Regions from separate parts of the Rhodococcus sp. NPDC003318 genome, predicted to be linked through region 1. Evidence: riboswitches for the same ligand, from Rfam matches in the RefSeq annotation. Region 1 holds a riboswitch; the other holds the start of a gene.
The links. Region 1 has a riboswitch for S-adenosylmethionine ahead of ACFYVR_RS08055 (putative leader peptide). Riboswitches for the same ligand answer to the same signal wherever they lie in the genome.
Positions count from the first base shown of each region.

Region 2: another riboswitch for S-adenosylmethionine. It lies ahead of ACFYVR_RS10690 (bifunctional o-acetylhomoserine/o-acetylserine sulfhydrylase); the one in region 1 lies ahead of ACFYVR_RS08055 (putative leader peptide).

Region 1 is NZ_JBIAOU010000003.1:143,023-147,927, forward strand. It holds gene ACFYVR_RS08045 (molybdopterin-dependent oxidoreductase) at 1-840, opposite strand, end outside; gene ACFYVR_RS08050 (NADH:flavin oxidoreductase/NADH oxidase) at 912-2,027, opposite strand; SAM riboswitch class I at 2,204-2,298, shown strand; gene ACFYVR_RS08055 (putative leader peptide) at 2,324-2,389, shown strand; gene ACFYVR_RS08060 (ABC transporter substrate-binding protein) at 2,498-4,138, shown strand; gene ACFYVR_RS08065 (ABC transporter permease) at 4,142-4,905, shown strand, end outside.
Region 2 is NZ_JBIAOU010000004.1:264,723-269,627, forward strand. It holds gene ACFYVR_RS10675 (bifunctional methylenetetrahydrofolate dehydrogenase/methenyltetrahydrofolate cyclohydrolase) at 1-156, shown strand, start outside; gene ACFYVR_RS10680 (DUF3017 domain-containing protein) at 162-467, shown strand; gene ACFYVR_RS10685 (homoserine O-acetyltransferase) at 464-1,618, opposite strand; gene ACFYVR_RS10690 (bifunctional o-acetylhomoserine/o-acetylserine sulfhydrylase) at 1,630-2,937, opposite strand; SAM riboswitch class IV at 3,068-3,181, opposite strand; gene ACFYVR_RS10695 (TIR domain-containing protein) at 3,357-4,905, shown strand, end outside.

The DNA of each region.
Region 1 (4,905 bases):
GCTGTGAGCGAGGGCCAGCATGACGGCGACGTCGGACCCCGGCACGATCGGCAGCCACTCGGCGTCGAGCGCGGCGTCGGTGTCGCCGAGAAGCGGTGACAGCGAGACGAACTCCGCACCGGCGGCGCGGGCCTGCCGCTGCGCCAGCACATTCCGGTGTGCCCCGATCCCGCCGGCGTTCACCTGGGCGTTGCGCGCTGCCACCCCGCCGAACGCGACCACCAGCGATCGGTGTTCGGCGACCTCCTCCCAGGTGGGATTGGACGCGAGCGCCGCGCGGTATCCACCGGCGACGCGGCGCAGGATCACCTGCATCGCCGCCGACGAGTACGACTCCCGGGAGGCGGTGCAGCCGCCGATCATGTTGAGGAAGCGATGGATCTGCGACTGCGGATGGTGGAACCGGCCGGCCGATCCCCAACCGTACGACCCGCCGTAGATCGCCTCGTTGCCGTGTTCGGCGCGGACGCGCTCCAGTTCCCGGGCGACCAGTCCGGTCGCGGTGTCCCAGTCGACCGGCACGTAGACGTCGTCACCGCGCCTGCCGAGCCCCCGCCGGGTGTCGCCCGGCCCGTGCTCGAGATAGCCGCGCCGGACCAGCGGCTCGGTCAGCCGCGCCGGTGACGACAGGGTCGACGGCACACCCAGTCCGATCCCCGACGGATCCTCGTCGATCGGGTTGGGTCGCAGCCCGCGCACCGTGACGCCGTCGGTTTCCGCGAGATACGCGCCGAAGTGGCCGGCGGTGGGAACCACCCGTGGCCCGTCACCCGGATCGGACCCGGACGCGTCGGCGGACGCGTCGACGCCGGTGCGGACGGCGGCCGGTTGTCGTGTCATGAGTTCACGTCCCGAGAGGAGTTGGCAGACGAGATGAGTTGGCGCAGAGGTGACCGGGGGCGTCGAGGAGTTCAACTCCAGTCGCCGCGGGCGGTCTGCGGCTGCCACAGCCGTTCGCGGTCGTCGACGTCGAGTTCCTTCGCGGCGCGCAGCGGCCAGTTCGGGTCCCGCAGGGCCGCCCGACCGAGGAACACGACGTCCGCGCTGCCGTCGTCGAGGATGCGGGCGGCGTGCCGGGCGTCGTCGATCAGGCCGACCGCGCCGACCGGGACCCCGGCGCCGGATCGGATCCGCTGCGCGAGCGGCACCTGGTAGCCCGGTTCGAGCGGAATGTCCGCGGGCAGCAGGCCGCCGCTGGACACGTCGATCAGGTCGACGCCGAGCGGAACGATCCGCTCGGCGATCGCGACGATGTCGGAGGGGGTCAGTCCGCCGTCGAGCCAGTCGGTCGCGGAGAAACGGACCGACAGCGGCTTGCTCGCGGGCCACCACACCCGGACCGCCTCGACGATCGACGCGAGCAGCCGGACGCGTCCCTCGGCGGACCCACCGTAGATGTCGGTGCGGGGATTGCTCAGTGGGGACAGGAACGAGTGGATGAGGAAACCGTGCGCGGCCTGGATCTCGAGCAGGTCGAACCCGGCCTGGTCGGCTCGGCGAGCGGACTCGCCGAATGCGCCCACGATTCCGGCGATCTCGCCGGTGGTCAGTGCGCGGGGCGCCGCGAGTCCGGGGAAGGGCGACGCGTCCGGGCCGACCCCCGGCCAGCCGCCGTCGGCTTCGGGGATACTGCCCTGCGCGGCGTCCCAGGGCCGGTGGATGGATGCCTTGCGTCCCGCGTGGGTGAGTTGGATGCCGGCGCGGGTGCCGCGGCCGTGGACGAATTCGACGATCCGGGACCACGCGCGGGTGTGCTCGTCGTTCCACAGCCCGGTGTCCTGCGGGCTGATCCGCCCGTTCGGCGTCACCGCGGTGGCCTCGGCGACGACCAGCCCGAACCCGCCGGCTGCTCGTGCACCCAGGTGGGTGAGGTGCCAGTCGCCGGGGACGCCGTCGACCGCCGAGTACTGACACATCGGAGAAAGCCAGATGCGGTTCGTGAAGGTGACGTCACGCAGGGTCAACGGTTCGAACAGGTGTCGTGCGGATCGGGTTGTGTCGACCGTGGATTCGACCCGGATGGTCATGTGTGGCGCCTCGCGGTGGGGTACGGGGAAGGGGCGGCCCGGCTGCGCGCGGTGCTCCGAGCGGCGCGGGCATGGATCACCCGAGCCTAGTGACCACTGCGGCACCCGGGGGAAGGGTTCCGATCGTGATGAAGGAAAGGGTGGGTCGCGGGCGGTGCGGGCACTAACGTCGGCGACGACCATCCAGAGCGACCGAGAGACCCGGCTCGATGACGTCGCAGCAACCCCCTGCCCAAGCGGGTGCGGGTGCTACCGCCGGGAACGATGGAGGAGTGTGCGTGACCGCTGAAGGCTTCGTGACCGCGTGGGCGCGGTTGCATGTCGACCTGTGTCGCGTTTCCGCCGGCCTCTGTCGGCGCTGACCGGTCCAGGCCACAGGCCGGGCCATTTCCTTTCGCCCCCCTCTTCTTTTGTCGGCACCGGCAGCACCAGTGGTGCTGCCGGTGCCATGTCGAGATCATGGAGCCCCGGTGTTCTTTTCGTCTACTTCCTCCGCGTCGCGGCGCCGCGCAGCGCTCGCGGCCGTCGCGTCCGCGACCCTGGCCGCCGGACTGGCCGCCTGCGGCTCGGAGGGCACGTCCGACACGTCGTCGGAGGCCGGCACTCCGCAGGCCGGCGGCACCCTGCGTTACGGCCTGTCCCAGGCCCCGACGTGCGCGGACCCGGCCCAGTCCGGTTCCAACCAGACCATTTACGTGGCACGGCAGATCGTGGACTCGCTCACCGACCAGGATCCCGAGACCGGTGAACTGAAGCCGTGGCTCGCCGAGAGCTGGGATGTCAACGCCGACGCCACGTCGTTCACGTTCCACCTCCGCGACGGGGTGACGTTCAGTGACGGCACCGCCTTCACCGCCGACTCCGTGAAGAAGAACTTCGACGCCGTCCTGACCACCCTGACCCCGGCGAAGGCCGCGCTCGCCGGCAGCTACCTGTCCGGCTACACCGGCACCACCGTCATCGACCCGCGCACCGTGCAGATCGGGTTCTCGGCACCGAATTCCCAGTTCCTGCAAGCCACCTCCACCCTCCAGCTCGGATTCCTCTCCGACAAGGACGTCGTGAAGTCCGCGGAGCAGCGGTGCGCGGGCGACCTCGCCGGCACCGGCCCGTTCGTCTACGAGAGCTACGTCCAGGACAAGTCGGCGACCCTCGTCAAACGCGCCGGCTACGCGTGGGGCTCCGACGTGTTCGCGCACGACGGCGAGGCCTACCTCGACAGGATCGAATTCACCATCGTCCCCGAATCCGGTGTCCGCAGCGGTTCTCTCGCGTCCGGTCAGCTGGACGCGGTCTCCGACGCGCTGCCGCAGGACGCACCGCAGATCGAGGGTGCAGGCGGCCGTATCCTCACCACACCGAACCCCGGCATTCCGTTCGGATTCCAGCCCAACGTCGCACGCGGCGTCCTCGCCGACCCGGCCGTGCGCGCCGCGGTGATCCCGGCGATCAACAGGCAGGAGCTGGTCGACACGGTGCTCGGCCCCGACTTCCGGCCCGCCACCGGGACGCTCGCGTCCCGCACCCCCGACTACACCCCGCTCGCGGACGTCACCTACGACCCGGACGCCGCGAAGAAGATCCTCGACGACGCCGGTTGGGTGCCGGGTCCGGACGGCATCCGGACCAAGGCCGGTCAGCCACTGAGCTTCACCGTCACCTTCAGTGCCGTGTTCGCCGGCAACCAGGCGATTCTCGAACTCGTCCAGCAGGAACTGCGGGAGGTCGGTGTCGACCTGAAACTCGCGCTCGTGTCGAACGCCGAGTTCACGGCCCGGATGTCGGACAAGAACTACGACGCCGTGTACTACAACAGCACTCGGGCCGACGGTGACATCCTGCGGACCTCGTTCGGGATCGACGGGCGCAACCTGAACAACCGTGGTCCGATCCCGGATCTGGACAAGGCGCTCGCCGACCAGCTGCGGACGACGGATCCCGCTGCGCGCGGTGCGCTGCTAGACCAGGCTCAGAACCTCATTCTGGACAACGGCCTGTTCCTGCCGACGGTGGAGCTCTCCCAGGCCATCGGCGCCGCGAGCTCCGTGCAGGACTTGAAGTTCGAGGCGTCGGCTCGTCTGCAGTTCTTCGACACCTGGCTCAGCGAGTAACCGATGACTCGTTACCTCGGATCGCGCATCCTGCAGGCGCTCGGCGTGCTGTGGGCGGCGTTCACTATCTCGTTCGTCGTCCTGTTCCTGCTGCCGTCCGATCCGGTCAGCATCGCCGTCGACTCGGCCGTCAACAGCGGAGCCACGATCGACCAGGCCGCGGTCGAGCAGCTGCAGGCCCGGTACGGACTGGATCAGCCGGTGTGGGTGCAGTACTGGCACGCCCTCACCAGCGCGATTCGGGGTGACTTCGGCTCCTCCCTCGTCACCGGTCAGTCGGTGACGGATGCGATCGCGGCCGCGGTGCCGGGCACGCTGGCGTTGGCGTCCGCCGCGCTGGTCCTCGCCGTGCTGCTCGGCACCACGGTCGCGTTCCTCGCCACCTACACGCGCCTGACCTGGCTGCGCAGCCTGCTGTTCTCGCTGCCGCCGCTCGGCGTCGCTGTCCCCACCTTCTGGGTGGGACTGATTCTGCTGCAACTGTTCTCCTTCCGGCTCAAACTGTTTCCGGCGTTCGGTGACGGGGGCCTGACCCACCTGGCGCTGCCCGCGATCACCCTCGCTCTGCCCACGGGTGCGGTCATCGCGCAGGTGTTGGCGGCCAGCCTCCAGACAACCTGGCGGCAGCCGTTCATCGAAGCCGCCCGCGCCAAGGGGGCGTCCCGCTGGCAGATCCAGACGAGGCACGCGCTGCGGCTGTCCAGCATTCCCGCGTTCACCATCGCCGGTGTCCTCGTGGGCAACCTGCTCGCCGGGTCCGTCGTCGT
Region 2 (4,905 bases), on a different contig from region 1:
ACCCCGGACGGACTGCGCGGCGACGTCGCCGACGACGTCCGTGAGGTGGCCGGCTTCCTGTCCCCGAACCCGGGCGGCGTCGGACCGCTGACCCGCGCGTTCCTGCTGAGCAACGTGGTCGAGCGCGCCGAGCAGCTCGCGCCCGAGTCGGCCTGACCGCGGTGACCGCCACGGCCGGCTCCACGAACCGGTGGGTGAGGTTCGCCCGCCGCAACCTCCCACTGCTCGTGGTGTCGGCGGTGGTCCTGGTCGGGATCGGGTTCGTGCTCGCCGAGCGGTGGCGGCGCGGCGCGTTCGTGTTCGGGATCGCGACGCTGCTCGCCGCCGGCTTCCGGCTCTGCCTGCGACCCGAGGAGGTCGGGCTGCTCGCCGTGCGCAGTCAGACCTTCGACGTCGCCGCCCTCACCGTGGTCGGTGGCACCATCGTCTGGCTCGCGGTGTCGATCGACCCGCTGGGCACGGGCTAGCGGGTCACGGACCCGGCCCGGCCCTCGCGGGCCAGCGCCATCGTCTCGCCGAGCAGGCCGGTCACCCACTCCGCCTCGGTCAGGAAGCCGTCGTGGCCGTCGCGGGAGTGGACCACCCGCAGGCCCTCACACCCGCCGAGGTGCGCGGCGATCTCCTCCTGCTGACGCAGGGGATACAGCCGGTCCGAGTCCACACCGCCGACGATCGCCGGGACGGTGCTCGACGCCAGCGCCGCCTCGACGCCGCCGCGCCCGCGTCCGACGTCGTGCCGGTTCATCGCCTCGCTCAACAGCACGTAGGTGGCGGCGTCGAACCGGGCCACCAGCTTCGCGGCCTGGTGTTCGAGGTAGCTCTGCACGGAGTAGCGGCCACCGTGCCACGGATCCTCGCCGTCCTGGGCGGTGTTGGCGAAGCGGGCGTCGAGTTCGCCCTCGGTGCGGTACGTCAGGTGCGCGATCCGGCGGGCGATGCCGAGTCCGGCCTCGGGGAACCGGCCGGTGCCGTGATAGTCGCCGCCCTGCCAGTGCGGGTCGCTCGTGATCGCCGCGATCTGCGTGGTCTGCGTGCCGATCTGATCCGCGGACGCCCGCGCACCGACGGCGAGGACGAGCGCGGAGGTGACGCGGTCCGGGTAACCGATGATCCATTCGAGGGTGCGCATACCGCCCATCGAGCCACCGACCACCGACGCGAACCTGTCGATGCCGAGGAGGTCCGCCAGCGCGGCCTCCGCGGCGACCTGGTCGCGGATGGAGATCTCCGGGAACCGCGAACCCCACGGGCGACCGTCGGGCGCGATCGACGACGGCCCGGTGGTGCCGCGGCAGCCGCCGAGCACGTTCGAGGCCAGTACACACCACTCGTCGGTGTCGATCGGGGCGCCCGGCCCGATCATGCCGTCCCACCAGCCGGGGGACGGGTGCTCCGCATCCGCGGGACCGGTGACGTGCGAGTCGCCCGTCAACGCGTGTTCGACGAGGATGACGTTGTCGCGGGTCTCGTTCGGCTCGCCCCACACCTGCACCGCGAGGGTGACCTCGGGCAGCACCGCGCCGCTCTCGAGCGTCAGCGAGCCGATGGAAAGCGGGGTCAACCGCCCGTCCGGCGTCGGGAACCCCTCACGGGACCCGGCCGGACGGGCGGTTGACACGGAGCCGACTGTCAAGACGCCGCCGCCGCGAAACCGGTCTCGAGATCGGCGAGGATGTCGTCGATCCCCTCGATGCCGACGGCCAGGCGAACCAGGCCGGGGGTGACACCGGACGCCAGCTGCTCCTCGGGGGTCAGCTGCGCGTGGGTGGTGGAAGCCGGGTGGATGACGAGCGAACGCACGTCCCCGATGTTAGCGACGTGGCTGTGCAGGGTGAGCGCGTCGACGAACTTCTTGCCCGCCTCGATGCCCCCGGCCAGCTCGAACGCGACGATCGCGCCCGCGCCCTTCGGGGCGAGCTTCTGAGCCCGCTCGTACCAGGGGGAGCTGGGCAGACCGGCGTAGGCGACCGAGGTGACCTCGTCCCGGCCCTGCAGGAACTCCGCGACCCGCTGCGCGTTCTGCACGTGCCGCTCCACCCGCAGGCTCAGCGTCTCGATGCCCTGGCTGATCAGGAACGCGTTGAACGGGGACACCGCCGACCCGAGGTCGCGCAGCAGCTGAACACGCGCCTTGAGCGCGTACGCCGGCGCACCGAGGTCCGCGAACACCACGCCGTGGTAGCTGGGGTCCGGGGTGGTGAAGCCGGGGTGCCTGCCCTGCGTCCAGTCGAAGGTGCCGCCGTCGACGATGACACCGGCGATCGCGGTGCCGTGGCCGCCGAGGTACTTCGTCGCCGAGTGCACCACGATGTCCGCGCCGTGCTCGAGCGGGCGGAGCAGGTACGGGGTGGCGACGGTGTTGTCGACGATCAGCGGGATCCCGGCCGCGTGGGCCACCTCGGAGATGCCGGGGATGTCGAGGACGTCGTTGCGGGGATTGGAGATCGATTCGCCGTAGAACGCGACGGTGTTCGGGCGGACGGCGGCGCGCCACTGCTCGAGATCGTCCGGGTCGTCGACGAACGACACCTCGATGCCCAGCTTCGGCAGGCTGTAGTGGAAGAGGTTGTAGGTGCCGCCGTACAGGCTCGGGCTCGACACCACGTGGGAGCCCGCGCTCGCGATGTTCAGGAGCGCGAACGTCGACGCCGCCTGACCGGACGACAGCAGCAGCGACGCCACGCCACCCTCGAGCGCGGTGATCCGCTGCTCGACCGCGTCCTGCGTCGGGTTCATGATGCGGGTGTAGATGTTGCCGGGCTCGGCGAGACCGAACAGCGCGGCGGCGTGATCGGTGTTGTCGAAGGTGTACGACGTCGTCTGGTAGATCGGCAGTGCACGCGCCTTGGTGGTGGCGTCCGACGTCTGGCCGGCGTGGATCTGCTTGGTCTCGAAGGTCCAGTTGACGGTCGGATCGACAGGAATGTTCTCGCTCATGGGTTGTCTCTACTCCAGGAATGCGGGGGAGAGGGCGCAGCGGCGCCCGGGGCTGCTGGGGCCTATCTGCGACAACAACACATGGTGAACCTCCGGTGGGTCGTGGCCCGGTTGTGGGTCCGTCCCAGCGGACCCGCGCTTGTCCTCCGACTGCCCGGAGGACCAGGTCATCACCCGGGGCACCCCACCGCGGATGGAGGGTTGCCGACCAGCGAGCCGGGGCTTGGCGCTGGCACTCATGACCTGCCAGGGATCTTAGCGGCTCGGGTGGCGTCGTCGACAGCCGGGACTCGACCCGAACTGCTGCGCCGGAGGGCGCTGCCGATTTCCGGGTAGCGGACTACTCGTGACGCGGCAACCCGGACGCGTCACCGTGGACTGACAGCGACCCGTTCCCGAGTGCCCAGTGGTGATCCGCAATGTCGCGCGTGTTCCTCAGTCATTCCAGCCGTGACAACCGGCAGGCGATCGCGCTCAAACACTGGCTGGTCGAGAAGGACCCCGGACTGGCGGACGAGATCTTCCTCGACCTGGACCGTCACACCGGCATCCCCGTCGGCGTGCGCTGGAAGGACGCGCTGACGCGGGCCAACGCGCGCTGTGAAGCAGTGATCTGCCTGCTCTCCCGGCACTGGGACGACTCCCGCGAATGCCAGGCCGAGTACCGGACCTCGGAGAACCTGAACAAGCCGATCTTCTGCGCGCGACTGGAACCACGCGTCGGACGCGAGATCACCGCGGAGTGGCAGCGTTGCGACCTGTTCGGGGAGGGGCCGACCACCGCGATCACGATCGCCGGCGAACCGGAACCCGTCGTGTTCCTGACCGAGGGGCTGGAGCGGCTCTACGACGGGCTGGTGCGGGCCGGGGTCGGTGCGGGTGGCTTCCCGTGGCCGCCGCCGGGCGACCCGGGCCGGGCGCCCTATCGCGGGTGGGAGCCGCTCGACGAGGTCGATGCGGCCGTGTACTTCGGCCGGGACGCGCAACTCGTGCGCAGTCTCGGAGCGCTCCGCGGCATGCGCACCTCGGGCGCCGACACCCTCTTCGTGATCCTCGGCCCGTCGGGGGCCGGGAAGTCGTCGTTCCTCCGAGCGGGCCTGTTGCCGCGACTCGCTCGTGACGACCGGCATTTCCTACCGCTCGACGTCGTCCGGCCCGGGCGACGACCACTGACCGGTGACGGCGGACTCGCGGACGCGGTCCACGCGCTGCGCACCCGGCTCGGCCTGACCCGGCCGACGTTGGGTGAGATCAAGGCGGCCTGCCTCGACGAGGGCGAGCGGCTCGCGCAGTGGCTGCACGAGGCGCAGGACGCGGCGCTCGGCAGGCTGGTCGACGTTCCGGTCGGGATGCCGCCGCCGACGCTCGTGCTGCCCGTGGATCAGGCCGAGGAGTTCTTCGGCGCGGAATCAGGTCCGGAGGCAGCGCAACTCCTCGCCCTGCTCGCGCGACTGCTGGACACCGGCACCGGCACCGGCGCGGCGCTGCCGATGCTCGTGGTCTTCGCGATTCGCTCGGACTGCTACGAGCCGCTGCAGACGGCCCCCGAACTGGCGGCGCTCGGGTCGGTCGTGTTCGACGACCTCAAACCGATGCCCCCGACCCAGTTCAAGGAGGTCGTCGTCGGGCCCGCCGACAGGGCGACCGAGGCCGGCCGGCCGCTCACCGTCGAGCCGGAACTGGTCGACCGGCTGCTCGACGAGTCCACCCACGGTGCGGACACCCTGCCGCTGCTGGCACTGACCCTGTCGCGGCTCTACCGGGACTACGGGGGAGACGGCGACCTCACCGTGGCCGAATACGAGGCGATGGGCGGGATGCGGCAGGTCGTGCAGACCGAGATCGACGCACTGCTCGCCCGCGACCCCGACGAACGGGCGCGGCAGCTCGAGCGGCTGAAGGCGGCGTTCATCCCCTGGCTGGCCACTGTCAACCCGGACAACGACCAGCCCCTGCGACGTGTCGCCC